DNA from 2 places in the Glutamicibacter nicotianae genome. Region 1 is predicted to be linked to the other one. Evidence: riboswitches for the same ligand, from Rfam matches in the RefSeq annotation. Region 1 holds a riboswitch; the other holds the start of a gene.

Evidence for each region. A riboswitch is a leader RNA that binds a small molecule or an ion and turns the genes downstream of it on or off. The one in region 1 is predicted to bind glycine.
Region 2: it holds a riboswitch for glycine, as region 1 does, so the genes downstream of both, gcvP (aminomethyl-transferring glycine dehydrogenase) here and JOE62_RS15870 (D-serine/D-alanine/glycine transporter) in region 1, are expected to answer to the same signal.

What each region holds. Positions count from the first base shown of each region.
Region 1 is NZ_JAFBCH010000001.1:3,325,779-3,333,435, reverse strand. It holds gene JOE62_RS15915 (DUF308 domain-containing protein) at 1-1, shown strand, start outside; gene JOE62_RS15910 (hypothetical protein) at 40-333, shown strand; gene rraA (ribonuclease E activity regulator RraA) at 549-1,025, shown strand; gene JOE62_RS15900 (hypothetical protein) at 1,042-1,350, opposite strand; gene JOE62_RS15895 (CGNR zinc finger domain-containing protein) at 1,463-2,032, opposite strand; gene JOE62_RS15890 (EamA family transporter) at 2,147-3,124, shown strand; gene JOE62_RS16690 (hypothetical protein) at 3,238-3,402, opposite strand; partial or broken gene JOE62_RS16575 (GMC family oxidoreductase N-terminal domain-containing protein) at 3,323-3,583, shown strand; gene JOE62_RS16570 (GMC family oxidoreductase N-terminal domain-containing protein) at 3,589-4,074, shown strand; gene JOE62_RS16565 (GMC family oxidoreductase N-terminal domain-containing protein) at 3,984-4,472, shown strand; partial or broken gene JOE62_RS15870 (D-serine/D-alanine/glycine transporter) at 4,533-4,724, opposite strand; glycine riboswitch at 5,064-5,162, opposite strand; gene JOE62_RS15865 (heavy metal translocating P-type ATPase) at 5,470-7,657, opposite strand, start outside.
Region 2 is NZ_JAFBCH010000001.1:2,941,737-2,949,393, reverse strand. It holds gene JOE62_RS14045 (RNase H family protein) at 1-619, shown strand, start outside; gene JOE62_RS14040 (APC family permease) at 670-2,118, opposite strand; gene JOE62_RS14035 (serine hydrolase) at 2,391-3,554, shown strand; gene JOE62_RS14030 (SGNH/GDSL hydrolase family protein) at 3,590-4,378, shown strand; glycine riboswitch at 4,481-4,578, shown strand; gene gcvP (aminomethyl-transferring glycine dehydrogenase) at 4,743-7,589, shown strand; gene gcvT (glycine cleavage system aminomethyltransferase GcvT) at 7,603-7,657, shown strand, end outside.

The DNA of each region.
Region 1 (7,657 bases):
GTCCTCAGGTCAGCAGCAAGAGTAGAAACGGAGTTTCTGGTGGGAAACAATAAGAAGAAGCAACCGTGGAGCCAGTCAATCAAGGGCCCACTGAGCTTCTCGCTGATCTTGGGCCTTGTCTCCGGCGTGGTCGGCCTGATCAGCTCCACCGGCGGATCGCAGAATCCACTGCGCTTCGACATCGGCTTGGCCGCTTTCGGCATCGCCTTCGTCGCCAGCCTGCTGGTCATCTCGGTATTGACCATGGCAGCCAAGGACAATGATCCGGAACTTGGCAAGGGCACCGGGGTCAATCGTTCCTCTGCCAACCCGGACAAGAAGTTTGAAGACTGACCGTAAAGCTTAGCCACGCGGCATGACGCGCTGGGACTGTCCATCCTCGGATAGTCCCAGCGCGTTCTCTTTTTTTGCCTCGCCCTATGGGGCAGCGGATCCCCAGGCCTATGCAGCCGAGCTGGAGCGCTCAACCTTTCGTCATGCTCTGGGGCTGTGCACGCAAAGGGCTAAGCTGTGTGGTGGGACACTATCGCGGCTCACGGAGGAAAACCATGCACCAGGAACCGATCAGCACTGCCGACCTCTACGACCAGCATGGAGATGCGTTGCAGTCTGTTTCGACGCAGTTCCAGGACTTCGGCGGGCGGCTGTCGTTCTACGGCCCGGCACGCACCGTGAAATGCCATGAAGACAACGGTCTGGTCAAGGAAATCTTGAGCTTCCCGGGCAACGGCGAGGTGCTCGTGGTCGATGGGGGAGCATCCCTGCGCTACGCCTTGCTGGGCGACATGATTGCCGAGAGCGCCGAAGCCAATGGCTGGGCCGGAGTCATCATCAGCGGCGCCGTGCGCGACCGGGCCGCACTGGCCGAACTGGAGCTGGGCATCAAGGCGCTGGGCAGCAACCCGCGCAAAACCGTCAAGCGCTCGCATGGCTCAGTGGACGAGACCATCAGCATCGGGGATGTGAACATCCGACCGGGCGCGATGGTGTACGCGGACATCGACGGAATTCTCGTCGAGCGCTAAACGGCCACTGGCGCCGCTAGGATTTGTCGCCGGCGCCTTCCCACTCCGCCCTGAACTCGTCGGTGCTCAAGGTTTCCAGGTCCTCGCGGATCTGGACTACCAGACGTTCAGCCTCTTCCAGGCTGGAGGTCGTGATGCGCAGGACTACCGAATCGTCCTGGCGCGAATGCACGACGACCTGCGGCTCATTCGCCTCGTATTCGGCGTCGCCCAAGGCTGCCGATGCCAGGGCTACGACCCAGCGGGCGGCGGCTTTCAGCGGGCCGCTCTCAGCCGCTTCGATCCGTGCTTCGTAATCATCCGAAGCGTGGGTTTCCTGAGTCATGGACTGCCCCTTCCAGTACTGCCATTGCCGGTGTCCCGGTTGTGTGTTCATCATATGGCCCGGGTATGGCAAAAGGCGAGGAGCACCGCGCAACGCGATCCTGGCCGGAGCGTCAGCCGGCCGCTACCTGCTGGCCTGAGCGCTTCGACGCCTTGCGCGCACGGTACGCGCGCACATGCTCGCGGTTCGCGCAGTTGCCGGTATCGCAATACAGCTTGGAGCGGTTGCGCGACAAATCCAGCAGCGCCGCCTCGCAGTCCTCGGACGCGCAGATCCGCAACCGCTGCAACCCGCCGGAGCGGATCACTTCGGCCAGCGCCATCGCGGCATCCACGGCCATGCGGTCGTAGAGCGGGGTGCTGTTGGTGGTGGCGTGCAGATGGTAGCCCATCGATTCGCTCTTGATCAGCTGCGGCTGGGCGTTGGCGTTGCGCAGGATGGCATTGACCCGGAACACTGATTCTTCTTCGGTGCCGATCCAGATGTTCTTCAGCTGGGAACGCAGCTGGCGGATGGAACGCAGCTCGGCCTGGTTGTGCGCGCGCGAGCCGTCGAAGTTCTCCGCCTCAAGGAACTCATCGAGATCAGCGACGGTGGAGAGCATATCCACGATTTGCACCTCGGTATTCAGCAGATTCACCACGGTCTTCAGCGACGCTTCGATATCTGGGGCAAAGGTCATAATTCGTTCCTGGAAGGTGGGTGGATTGACTGCCCCTCAAGCCTAACCGTATCGTCATGCTCATAGCCCCATTTGCCCCTGAATGGGGCATGAAATTCTGCGCGAAAGACTCTCATGAGCGACCTGTCTACCCACGGTGCGCCTGCAGCTTCCACCACCGCTGCGACCCGCCATCCCAGCCAATCGAAGGGCATCTGGATTGCGCTGGCCTCCTCGGCCGCCTTCGGGCTGTCGGGGTCCTTCGCCAAGGGGCTTTTTGAAGCCGGCTGGACCCCTACCGCCGCGGTAGCCGCCCGCATGGCCGGCGCGGCACTGGTGCTGGCCATTCCGGCCCTGCTGGCGATGCGCGGACGGTGGGTGCTGCTGCGCACCAACTGGGTCTCGATTGTGCTCTTCGGACTGTTCGGAGTGGGTGCCTGCCAGCTGTGCTACTTCCTGGCGGTGCAGCGATTGGATGTGGGCGTGGCCCTGCTGCTGGAATACCTGGCTCCCGTGCTGATTGTGCTGGTGCTATGGGCCAGGCACCAGAAGAGGCCGTCCATCGCGACCATCGCCGGAACCGTGCTCTCGCTCGCTGGGCTGGTGGCGGTGCTCGACCTGACCGGCACGACGCGGATCGATCCGATTGGCGTGCTCTGGGGATTGGGAGCCGCCATCGGGCTGACAGTCTACTTCTTCATCAGCGCCAAGGTCGATGGCGCGCTGCCGCCGATCATGCTCTCTGCCGGAGGCATGGCAGTCGGTGCGCTGACCGTGCTGGCCGTGGGGTCCCTGGGTATCCTTCCCATGCACTGGGCTCCCGGAACCGGGTCATTTGCAGGCTTCGAAACCCCGTGGTGGCTGGCGCTGACCGGGTTAATCCTGATCGCCACCGTGTTCTCCTACACCACCGGCGTGATGGCCGCGAGGGAACTGGGATCCAAGGTGGCAAGCTTCATCTCATTGACCGAGGTGCTCTTCGCGGTGCTCTGGGCCTGGCTGCTGCTTTCCGAGCTGCCCGGTGCGGTGCAGCTGTTCGGCGGCCTGCTGATCGTGGGCGGGGTGGTCCTGGTCCGCATCGACGAATTGCGCGCGGGCCGGATCCGCAAATAGGCGACGCGGCCCCGAACCGATAATGCGCACGCATTGCCAATTGCTGTGCGCCGGATGCCAATGGCGAAACTGCTGACCTGTACTGACTGGGATGAACACGTTTCGCAGGCACCTCAAGGTGGGGGAGTATTCATGGGCAGCACATCGGTCATTGTCGTTGGAGCAGGTTCAGCAGGTGCGGTCGTCGCGCGCCGGATGGTGGATTCCGGAGCGCAGGTGACCTTGTTCGAAGCCGGATCCGAGGACACCAACCCCGCCATCCACGACCTCTCGCGCATGGGCGAGCTGTGGCACAGCAAGGAAGACTGGGATTACCACACGGTCCCGATGGCCGGGGCCGCCAACAAGCCGATGCACCTGCCACGTGGCAAGGTGCTCGGCGGATCGCACGCGCTGCACGCAACCATCTGGGTGCGCTGCGCCCCGCAGGACTACGACGGCTGGGCCAAGGACTGCGGCGAGCAGTGGGCCTGGAAGAACGTCTTGCCGATCTACAAGCCTATCGAGAACTCTTCTCCGGCGGTGCCAGCAAGTTCCACGGCACCGAAGGGCTGGTGCCGGTGGACAACGACTACGAGCTGGATGAAATCCACCAGTCGATTATCGACGCGGCAGTGCAGTCCGGCATCGAGTTCAACCCCGACTACAACGGCGAGCAGCTGGACGGCGTGTCCAAGGAGCAGATCAACGTCGTTGTCGGCGAACGCATCAACACCTGGAAGGCCTACCTCAAGCCGGTACGCGAGCGTCTTGAGATCATCACCGATGCCGAGGTGCACTCGGTGATCCTCGAATCCGGCACCGCGGGGGCGTGCGCTACCAGAAGGACGGGCAGCTGCAGGAGCTGCGCGCCGATGAGGTGGTGCTCAGCGCCGGCGCCTTGGGCTGCCCGCAGTTCCTCCTGCGCTCAGGAATCGGCCCGGCGGCCGAACTCCGGGCAGTGGGCGTAGAGCCGCTGCATGAGTTGGACCAGGTGGGCAAGAACCTGCACGACCATCTGCTGGCTCCGATGATCGCCGAAACCACCACCCGGGAGATTCCTGCCCCGCGCACCGGGGTCTCGGTCTCGCAATCGCACATGTTCTCCCGCTCCCGCGCAGACCTGGACCGCCCGGACACCCAGCCGATTTTCTTCGCCGTGCCGATGTACTCCCCGGGCATGGAACCGATCGAGGGCACCGCATCCACCCTGCACTCCGGAATCGTGACCCCGCACAGCCGTGGCGAGATCACCCTGAGCGGACCTGGACTGGAAGATCCGGTGAACATCGATTCGAATGTCCTGGATGATCCGCGGGATCTGGAGGCGTTCGTGTACTCGATGAAGCAGTGCCGCGCGATGGTCTAGCAGGACGCCTTGGCCCAGGACTGGGGTGCCCGGGAGGTGTACCCGGGCAACGAGGTCCAAAGCGATGAGCAGCTCGCCCATGGCGCGCATGACGAAGAAGAGCATGAAGCCGATGATCATGTAGACGAAGATGACCGACGGGCCGGCGACCGAAATGGTCTTGCCGGAGCCCATGAACAGGCCCATGCCGATCGCGCCGCCAATGGTGATCAGCTGGAAGTGTCGATTGGAGAGCCCGCGCTCGAGAGTGGGTCAGAACTGGTGGTACTCATGCTGGTTGCCTTCCAGGAGTGTGGCGTGACGCCCCGAAGCTGATCTGCCTCCAAGCCGGGTTGGCTTGGAGTGCAGTCTCGCTTCGATGAACACTTCCGTATCGGAGCAGTCCAGCAGGCTTGCCCGGCACGCTGCGCAAAGAGCAGGGACCAGGCCAGCCACGGGGAGTACCTCGAATCCGGTGCGCTCGGTGCGGCACTGTTCTTGGTCCCTCCCCAATCTGCATGTCGACCTGAGAGTTTTCACTTCGGCCCGATTACTGGGCGAAGCTTGCTCCTTCGGTGAGTGCGGCCGTACCGCACTGCTTTCCAGATTTGCCTAGTCGTGGCGGTACGGGTGCCTGAGAGTTTTCCGGGGAGGAAATTGCTCCTACGGCGCCCGCCCATGGTGTGGGCGGGTTTCTCCCGCCACGCATCAGCGGCATATGTGGTGATTGCCATCACAGTATGCGCAGAAGCTTCAATGTGGCGCAAATCGCATTTTCATATTTCGCACCCCGCTAATTCGCATGGCTAGACGATTCCCCGGAAAAATGACGCGGAAAACCGTGTTTGGGCTTTCGTAATGATTCGCATCCGGCGATCTCCCGCTCCGGGAATGGACAGCACGGATCTCCGCCTTCCACGCCGTAGGCCACCGGTATGACGAAGGCCATGGGCAAAACCCCTGGGACATGCAGCGCAATTTCTCACGCGGCCGCCCCAGGGGGTGTTCCCGGCTGGTGCTAGTGCTTTCCGAAACGGCGCAGCCGTAGCGAGTTGAGCACCACCAGCACGGAGCTGGCTGCCATGGCTGCACCCGCGATCATCGGGTTGAGCAGGCCCAGGGCGGCCACGGGGATGCCTGCGGTGTTGTAGGCGAAGGCCCAGAACAGGTTCATCTTGATCGTGGACAGGGTCTTGGCCGACAGGTCGATGGCCTGGGTGACCTGGTGCAGGTTATTGCCCATCAAGGTAATGTCGGCTGCCTCGATGGCCACGTCGGTGCCCGAGCCCATCGCGATGCCCAGGTCCGCCTGGGCCAGTGCCGGCGCATCATTCACGCCGTCACCCACCATGGCCACGACCTTGCCCTGCTCCTGCAGCGTGCTGATCGCCTTGGCCTTGTCGGCAGGGAAGACGCCGGCGAAGACATCTTCTTCCTTGATGCCAACCTGCCCGGCCACCTCGGCGGCCACCGACTTGTTGTCGCCGGTCAGCAGCACGACGCGCAGGCCGCGTTCCTGCAGTTCGGCAATGGCCTTCGCGGAGCTGTCCTTGATCTTGTCTGCCACAGAGATCACTGCCTGGAACTGCTGGTCCACCGCGACCAGGATGGCGGTCGCGCCGGCCTGCTCGGCCTCGTGGAGCATCTGCCGGGCGGATTCGTCCAGCATGACGCCCTGGGATTCGAGCCATGAGGGGCGCCCGACGACCACCAGCTGGGTGCCTACGGTGCCCTTCACGCCGCCGCCTGGCTCCGCATGGAAGCCGGTGACCTCGGCCAGCGGGGCCTGGACGGACGCCGCGGCGGCGATGGCCTGGGCGATGGGGTGCTCGGAGTGGTGCTCCACGGCTCCTGCCAGCGCCAGTGCGGTGGCCTCGTCGACGCCATCGACGGTGCGGGTTCCGGTGTGCGCCATGACGCCGGTGGTGACGGTGCCGGTCTTGTCCAGCACGATGGTGTCCAGCTTGCGGGTGTCCTCCAGAACCTGAGGTCCGCGGATCAGGATGCCCATTTGGGCGCCGCGGCCGGTGCCGACCAGCAGGCCGATCGGGGTGGCCAGGCCCAGGGCGCAGGGGCAGGCGATGACCAGCACGGCGACGGCTGCGACGAAGGCCGCGTAGGTATCACCGGTGACCAGCCACCAGGTGAGGAAGGTGAGCACGGCGATGCCCAGCACGATCGGCACGAAGACCGCCGAGATGCGGTCAGCCAGCCGTGCGATCGGGGCCTTGCCGGACTGGGCCTCCGAAACCAGCCGGCCCATCTGGGCCAGCGTGGTGTCCGAACCGACGCGGGTGGCCTCGACGACCAGCCGCCCGGAGGCGTTCAGCGTCGCACCGGTGACGTTGGTTCCGGGCTGTGCCTTCTGCGGCACCGATTCGCCGGTGATCAGCGAGGTGTCGATGGCGCTGGTGCCGGAGATGACCACGCCGTCGGTGGCGACCTTCTCGCCCGGACGCACCACGAAGTGCTCCCCGATGCGCACCTGGTCGGCCGGGATCTTCACTTCCTGGCCCTCGCGCAGCACGGTGGCGTGCTTGGCGCCCAGGTTCAGCAGCGACTTGAGCGCATCGGAGGCCGAGGACTTGGCCCGGTGCTCAAGATAGCGCCCGAGCAGCAGCAGTGTGGCCACCACGCCTGCCGTCTCGAAGTACAGCTGGTGCTCGCTCATGGCCATGCCGGTATGGGCGGTCATCTGCGGATCGAGGAACAGCTGGATGGCGGAGAACAGGTAGGCGGCCAGCACGCCCAGCGACACCAGCGTGTCCATGGTGGAGGCCAGGTGACGCGCGTTGATTGCGGCCGCCTTGTGGAATGGCCAGGCGCCGTAGAGCACCACGGGGGTGGCCAGTGCGAAGGCTACCCAGCCCCAGTGCGGGAACTGGGCGGCCGGAACCATCGAGATGATGAACAGCGGAATGGTGAAGACCGCGGAGACCACCAGCCGACGCAGCAGGTGGTTGGGCACCAGATGCTCGTGCCCGCCGTGCTCATGCTCGTCGTGGTGCACGGGGGCCTTGGCCTCGGGCTTCAACGAGGCGCCGTAGCCGGCGGCCTTGACCGTGCTGATCAGCTCGTCATCGCTGATCCCCGCGGGGACCTGGACCTTGGCGCTTTCCAACGGGAGGTTGACCGAAGCGGTCACCCCGGGCAGCTTGCCCAGCTTGCGCTCTACGCGGCCAACGCAGGAGGCGCAGGTCATGCCC
Region 2 (7,657 bases), 380 kb from region 1:
ACTGGATCAGGCTATCTCGGGGCGCAAATACACTTTTGAATGGGTTAAGGGCCATGCCGGCCATGAGCTGAATGAAGCAGCAGACGGACACGCCCGCGCAGCAGCCACCGCGCACCAGCAGGGTACGGCAGTAGAGGCTGGACCAGGCTACACTGCCGGTGGATCAGCCCCTTCCAGCTCACCGGCCGAGGCGGATGCGGCACCGGCACCGGTGGAAGAAACCGCTGCCACGCCAGAACCCGGCATGGACATCGCGGCCGCCGTCTACGAGCTGGAGCAGGGTTTTCTCGACCCGCAGATCCGCGCCAGCTTCGCCGAGCTCACTGACTTCCTGCATCCTGGGTACCAGGAAGTGACCCGCCATGGTGGTCTGCTGGATGTGGCGACGGTCCGATCCATGCTGGAATCCGGGGCAACTTTGCCAAGCACCGGTGCGGTGCAGGTGCTTGCCGCGCGTGAAGTGGATGCGCAGATGGTGCTGCTTGCCTACCGCATGAAGCCCGCGGATTCCCCGGTGCTCGTGGTCTCGTCGTGGTGGCAGCGCACCGAACGGGGCCTGAAGCTTCGTTTCCGCCAGGAAACCGTCGAGCAGACGGCGCAGAAAACGCGCTTAACGTAGCGATGCCCGCCGAATCAATCGGCGGGCATCGCTACGTCAAGAACCAGGGATCAGTACTGGCCCGGGCGGGTTTCAATGACGCCCTTCTTGTAGCTGATCCGGTTGACCAGCCAAGTGACGGCCCACAGTGCAACACCGATCACCAGCAGCAGGCCGGCAATCTCGTACTGTACCCAGTCCTCGCGCGCACGAGCCCACGGGCCGGCAAGGAACAGGCAGAAGACCACGCCGAGGATCGGGATGATCGTTGGCGCACGGAATGCGCCAGGCTCCGGCTTGTCGCGGCGCAGCACCAGCAGGGCGACGTTCACGACAGCGAACACGCACAGCAGCAGCAGCGCGGTGGTGCCGCCCAGCGAGCCGACGATGCTGCTGCCGTTATCCAGGTTCACGTAGGCAATCAGTGCGATGGCCAGCGCGGTGCTGAACAGGATTGCAACCCATGGGGAGCGTCGGGTCGAGTGCACTTTGCCCAGGAACTGCGGCAACACGCCCTGGCGGGCCATGCCGTAGAGCAGGCGGCTGGCCATCAGCATGTTCATCAGCGCCGTGTTGACCACCGCGAAGACGGTCAGGAACGGGAAGATCGCGTCAACCGGCAAATTCGGCAGGCCAATGCGCACCACATCCAGCAGGATGCCGGCGTCCGGGTTCTTCGGATTCAGCAGATCACCGGTAGGGATCACCATGATAACGGTGACGGCCACCAGCATGTAGATCACCGCGCAGATGCCCAGGCCAATGAGCATGATCTTCGGGAAGACCTTCTTCGGGTTCTTGGTTTCCTCCACCAGGTTCACCGAGTCCTCGAAGCCCACCATGGCGAAGAACGCAACGGCGGTACCCATGGTCACTGCGGCGAAGACGCTGCGATCGGTCGGGGTCTCGAAAACCACCAGACGGGAGATGTCCCCGTGGCCCGAGGCGATCACGGCGAAGCCGATGCCGATGATCGCGGCCATGATGGCCAGCGACACGACGGTCAGGAAGAGATTGAACTTCACGCTCTCGCCGACACCACGGAAGTTGACGATGGCGAGGATGACGATCACCGCAATAGCCGCCCACATGCCCGCTTCGGGCGTGTTGGGAACGCCCTCGACGAACTGGCCGATGCCGATCAGCAGGTTCCGCCCGACCAGGGTGGCCGAGGTGGCGGCGCTGGTGATGCCCGAGCAGGCAACGGTGAAGGCCACCAGGAAGGTCACGAAGTGGATGCCGAAGGCCTTGTGGATGTACAGGGCGGCACCCGCTGCGTGCGGGTACTTGGTGACCAGTTCGAGGTAGCTGAAGGCGGTGAGGGTCGCGATCGCGAAGGCGATCAGGAACGGCAGCCACGCGGCTCCACCCACCTGGCCGGCAACCTTGCCGGTAATGGCGAAAATGCCGGCGCCGATGATATCGCCCATGATGAGGAATAGCAGCAGCTTCGGGCCAATCACCCGGTGGAGTTCTGTTTCCTTGCCGTCGGTAACGGCCGTGTCACTGTTCACAGTCATGCGATCGAGATCATCTCCTTCAAATTTGTAGGCAAACGTTACAACTTTAGGGTCAGCGCATGAAGTGGGCAAACCGGGATCTGAGCTGGCTCACAGAATCGCGGGACGAAAGGCATTGCTACGTCGGCGAGTGGCTTAATTGCTTCAAAGGTGTGAGCTGACCTACCTATATGCTGGGTGGTGTACAGCATGTGGAACCTTCGGGAAATGGGAGCACTGCGGTTAGGGTTGGTTGTTGAGGAACAAGCACTTTAAGGATTTAGATGCAATCGGTGATCACTGAGGATTTCGCGCCCCTGGCCCAGGCTTTGGAAGCGCGTGCCGCTGAGGAAGAAGGCTACTCGGCGCAGCTGGCCGTATACCACCGCGGAGAACTGGTGCTCAGCCACACCGTCGGAGAGCACCTCTCGGGCGACGCGTTGACCTGTGTTTTCTCCTGCACCAAGGGCCTTGGCGCGCTGGTCGTGGCACTGCTGGTGCAAGATGGCCTGATTGATCCGAATGCGCCCATGGCCACCTACTGGCCTGAATTCGGCGAGAACGGGAAATCCCGGCTCACCGTCGGCGAGGTGCTCAGCCACCAGGCCGGCGTGCTGGGCGTTCCCGGGGGCGTGCCCAGCAAGATCCTCCTGGACTCCGCCGAGTACGCCAAGGTGCTCGCTTCCATGCCCAGTGTCTGGCCGCTGGGGCAGAATATCGTCGGCTACCACGCGATCACCATGGGCGTGCTCATGGAAGAACTGGTCCGCCGGGTCACCGGCAAGGAGCTCAAGGAGGTCTTCGAGGAGCGCATCCGCAAGCCGCTGGGCGCCGAGGCCTACATTGGCCAGGACCCAGCGCTGGAATCGCGCTACCGCGATGTGCTGCCAGCTGCCGAAGCTGCCACCGAATTCTTCGACCCGTTTTCCCCGGCCGGTCTGGCGGTGAATTCGGCCTCCGGGTTCGCGCTGGAAACCGGCCCGGTCTACAACTGGCACGAACTGGCCAACGCGCCGCAGGTGCGCGAACTGGGTCCGGCATCCATGGGAGCGGTGGCCAACGCCCAGGGCCTGGCCGCCATCTATGCCGCCTCCTTCGGTGCAGTTCCGGCACTGGGAACCACGCGCGGATTCCTTTCCGCCGACACCTGGTCCCAGGTATCCACCGAACTGGTCTACGGCCATGACCGGACCAATGGACTGCTGCAGGCCTTCGCCCTGGGATTCATGAAGGCCACCGCAAGCAACAATTACGGCTCGATTTTCGCCTACGGCCATGACGGTGCGAACTCCTCGCTGGCCTTCGCCGATCCGGCCCACCAGCTGGGCTTCGGATTTATCCCCTCGCGCAATGAAGGTCTCAAGGAGACCTCCACCGGGGTGAAGCTCAGCCAGCTGGCGCGCCAGCTGATCATGCAGAAGAACATGGCGGCCCAGTCTGCCGGCAACAACGCATAGCCGCCCCACCGGGCAAGGAACGAAGCAGGAGCGAAGTGAAGAAGTTTGTGGCACTGGGTGACTCGTTCACCGAAGGCGTTGGCGACGCGGATCCGGTCCGCCCTAACCAGGTGCGCGGCTGGGCGGATCGGGTGGCCGAGGTGCTCTGCGCCGAAGGAGAATGGGAATACGCCAATCTGGCCGTGCGCGGCAAGAAGATCGGCCAGGTGATCAACCAGCAGCTGGACCAGGCCCTTGCGTTGGGCCCGGACCTGGTCTCCATCTACGCCGGCGGCAATGACATCCTGCGGCCCAAGGCCGACCTGGATGCGCTGATGCGCGGCTATGCCGGCATGGTGCGCCGCTTTTCCGAAGCCGGAAGCACGGTGCTGCTGTTCACCGGTTTCGACACCGTGGACTCGCCGCTGTTCTCCAAGACCCGTCCGCGCACTGCCGTCTACAACGAGAAGGTCCGCGAAATCGCGGACGAATACGGTGCGCTGATCGCCGACTACTGGCGATGGCGCGAATTCTCTGACCTGCGCTACTGGGCGCCGGACCGGCTGCACATGAATGAGCTGGGTCACACGCTGATGGCCTCCAAGGTCCTGAACGTGCTCGGCGCCGGGCAGATCACCGAGGAGAACTGGTCCGCGAAGATCCACCAGCCGTCGCTGCCGGAGCTGGCGGTGAACTCGCGCGGCGAGAAACTGAAGCAGGAATTGGGCTGGGCCAGGGAGCATTTGGCTCCGTGGATCAAGCGACGGCTCACCGGCACCTCATCGGGAGATTCCTTATCAGCGAAGTATCCCGATTACATCCGTTTAACTGCCGGCGCAAACTGAACGCGTTTATGACTTTTCCTGTTCCTGCTCCTGTTTGACGTTGGGGGCGAGGCGGGTAACATGGTGGTGTGCTGCAGGTCTCCGGCCGGCAGTACACGCCATAGACGGATGGCGGGAGAGTCCCGTTCACACCATGGACGGGCGCCGTAGGAGCAATTCCTCCCCAGGAAACTCTCAGGCACCCGTACCGCCATCATGAGGCAACTCTGGAAAGAAACCGGCCCGTTCCGGTTCACCGAAGGTGCAAGTACCCGGCTTGGTTTGCTGGATGCGTAAAACTCTCAGGTTATGAAACAGGGATGGGGAGGTAAAAAGACCTTCCTTTGGCATGCGCCAAGACAGATCCCATGGAGATACCCGCACCATGACCATCACGCAGACTTCGGCACCAGCGAATACTGAATTCGTCTCCCGCCATATCGGCCCGCGTCCTTCCGACGTTGCCACCATGCTTCAGACCCTGGGCTACGACAGCCTGGAAGCACTGATCGATACCGCCGTTCCGGCAGGTATCCGCCAGGACTCCGCACTGGATATCCCTGATGCGCTGAGCGAAACCGAAGCCTTGGCCCACCTGCGTGCGCTTGCCTCGAAGAACGTCATGAAGACCCAGATGATCGGCCAGGGATTCTACGACACCATCACCCCAGCGGTAATCCGCCGCAACATCGTGGAAAACCCTGCCTGGTACACCGCCTACACCCCGTACCAGCCAGAAATCTCCCAGGGCCGCCTCGAAGCCCTGCTGAACTTCCAGACCATGGTCATGGACTTGACCGGCCTGCCGATCGCCAACGCTTCGCTGCTGGACGAATCCTCGGCCGCCGCCGAAGCCGTGCTGATGATGCGCCGCGCCAACAAGAAGAAGGCCAAGGGCAAGACCGTCCTGGACTCCAACATCTTCCCGCAGACCCTGAAGGTCGTGCAGGGCCGCGCCGACGCGCTGGGCTTCGAGATCGAGGTCGCCGACCTCTCCGCCGGCCTGCCCGAGGGCGACATCTCCGGCATCGTGCTCCAGCAGCCGGGCAATGACGGCTCGATCGCCGACCACGCCTCGATCATCGCCGCCGCCAAGGAAGCCGGCGCCATGGTGACCGTGATCGCCGACCTGCTGTCGCTGACCATGATCACCCCTCCGGGCGAGCAGGGCGCCGACATCGCCGTGGGCAACACCCAGCGCTTCGGCGTGCCGCTGTTCTTCGGCGGACCGCACGCAGCCTACATGGCTGTTGCCGACGGCCTGACCCGCTCCATGCCAGGCCGCCTGGTGGGCGTTTCGGCCGATGACGCCGGAGTTCCCGCCTACCGCCTGGCGCTGCAGACCCGCGAGCAGCACATCCGCCGCGAGAAGGCCACCTCCAACATCTGCACCGCGCAGGCCCTGCTGGCCATCTGCGCATCGATGTACGCCGTCTACCACGGCCCAGCCGGCCTGAAGCAGATCGCAACCCGTGCCAACAACCACGCCCGCGTGGTCGCCAGCTCGCTGGTCGCAGGCGGCTTCACCCTGGCCTCGGATACCTTCTTCGACACCGTTGTGGTGAACGTCGAGAACGCAGATGCCATCATCGACAAGGCCGTCGAAGCAGGCATCAACCTGCGCAAGGTCGGCGAAACCCAAGTGGGCATCTCCACCGACGAAACCACCACCTCCGCCGTGGTCAAGACCCTGCTGGAGGTCTTCGGTGCGGAACTCTCGGCTCCGGAAGGCTTCGAGCTGCCCGAGTCGATGGTGCGCACCAGCGACTTCATGACCCACCCGATCTTCAACTCGATCTCCTCCGAGACCCAGATGATGCGCTACTTGCGCCGCCTCTCGGATCGCGACCTGGCACTGGACCGCACCATGATCCCTCTGGGCTCGTGCACCATGAAGCTGAACTCGGCCGCCGAGATGGAATCCATCACCTGGCCTGAATTCGCATCCATCCACCCCTACGCACCTGCCGCGCAGACCGCCGGCTGGCGCGAGCTGATCACCGACCTGGAAGGCCGCCTGACCGCCATCACCGGCTACGCAGGCGTCTCCATCCAGCCGAACGCCGGCTCGCAGGGCGAGTACGCCGGCCTGCTGGCCATCTCGGACTACCACCGTTCGCGCGGCGAAGGCCAGCGCGACCTGTGCCTGATCCCTGCATCGGCGCACGGCACCAATGCCGCTTCGGCGGTGCTGGCAGGCATGCGCGTGGTCGTCGTGAAGACCGCGGCCGACGGCACCATCGACGCCAATGACCTGGATGCCAAGATCGAGGCCAACAAGGACGTTCTTGCCGCCATCATGATCACCTACCCATCCACCCACGGTGTCTACGACGCCGACGTGCGCGAGGTCTGCGACAAGGTCCACGCCGCCGGCGGCCAGGTGTACATCGATGGCGCGAACATGAACGCCATGGTGGGCCTGGCCCAGCCGGGCAAGTTCGGCGGCGACGTGTCGCACCTGAACCTGCACAAGACCTTCTGCATCCCGCACGGCGGCGGCGGTCCGGGCGTTGGCCCGATCGGCGTAGGCGAGCACCTGCTGCCATTCCTGCCAGGCGACGCCTCGGGCACCTACTCCGAGCGCGACGGCGTGCCGGTGGTGGCTACCGCCTTCGGATCGGCCGGCGTGCTGCCGATCTCCTGGGCCTACATCGCGATGATGGGCGGCGACGGATTGACCGAAGCCACCAAGCACGCGATCCTGAACGCGAACTACATCGCCAAGCGCCTGGGCGAGCACTTCCCGATCCTGTTCACCGGCAACCAGGACCTGGTCGCTCACGAGTGCATCCTGGACCTGCGCGAGCTGACCGCCAAGACCGGGGTCACCGCCGAGGACGTGGCCAAGCGCCTGATCGACTTCGGCTTCCACGCGCCAACCCTGTCCTTCCCGGTCGCCGGCACCCTGATGGTGGAGCCGACCGAGTCAGAAGACCTGGCCGAGATCGAGCGCTTCATCGAAGCCATGATCACCATCCGCCAGGAAATGGACGAGGTGCTCTCCGGTGCCTACAGCATCGAGGAATCCCCGCTGCGCAACGCCCCGCACACGGTCTCGGCAGTGGTCAACAGCAACTGGGACCGCAAGTACTCGGTGGAGCAGGCAGCCTTCCCGGTAGCGAGCCTGAAGTTCGACAAGTACTTCCCGACCGTGGGCCGCATCGACGGTGCCGGCGGCGACCGCAACCTGATCTGCTCCTGCCCGGCTCCCGAAGCCTTCGAAGACTAAGGAAGAGTTAGAGATGACTGAGACTACCCGAGCACTCAAGCACACCGCACTGCACGCCCAGCACGAAG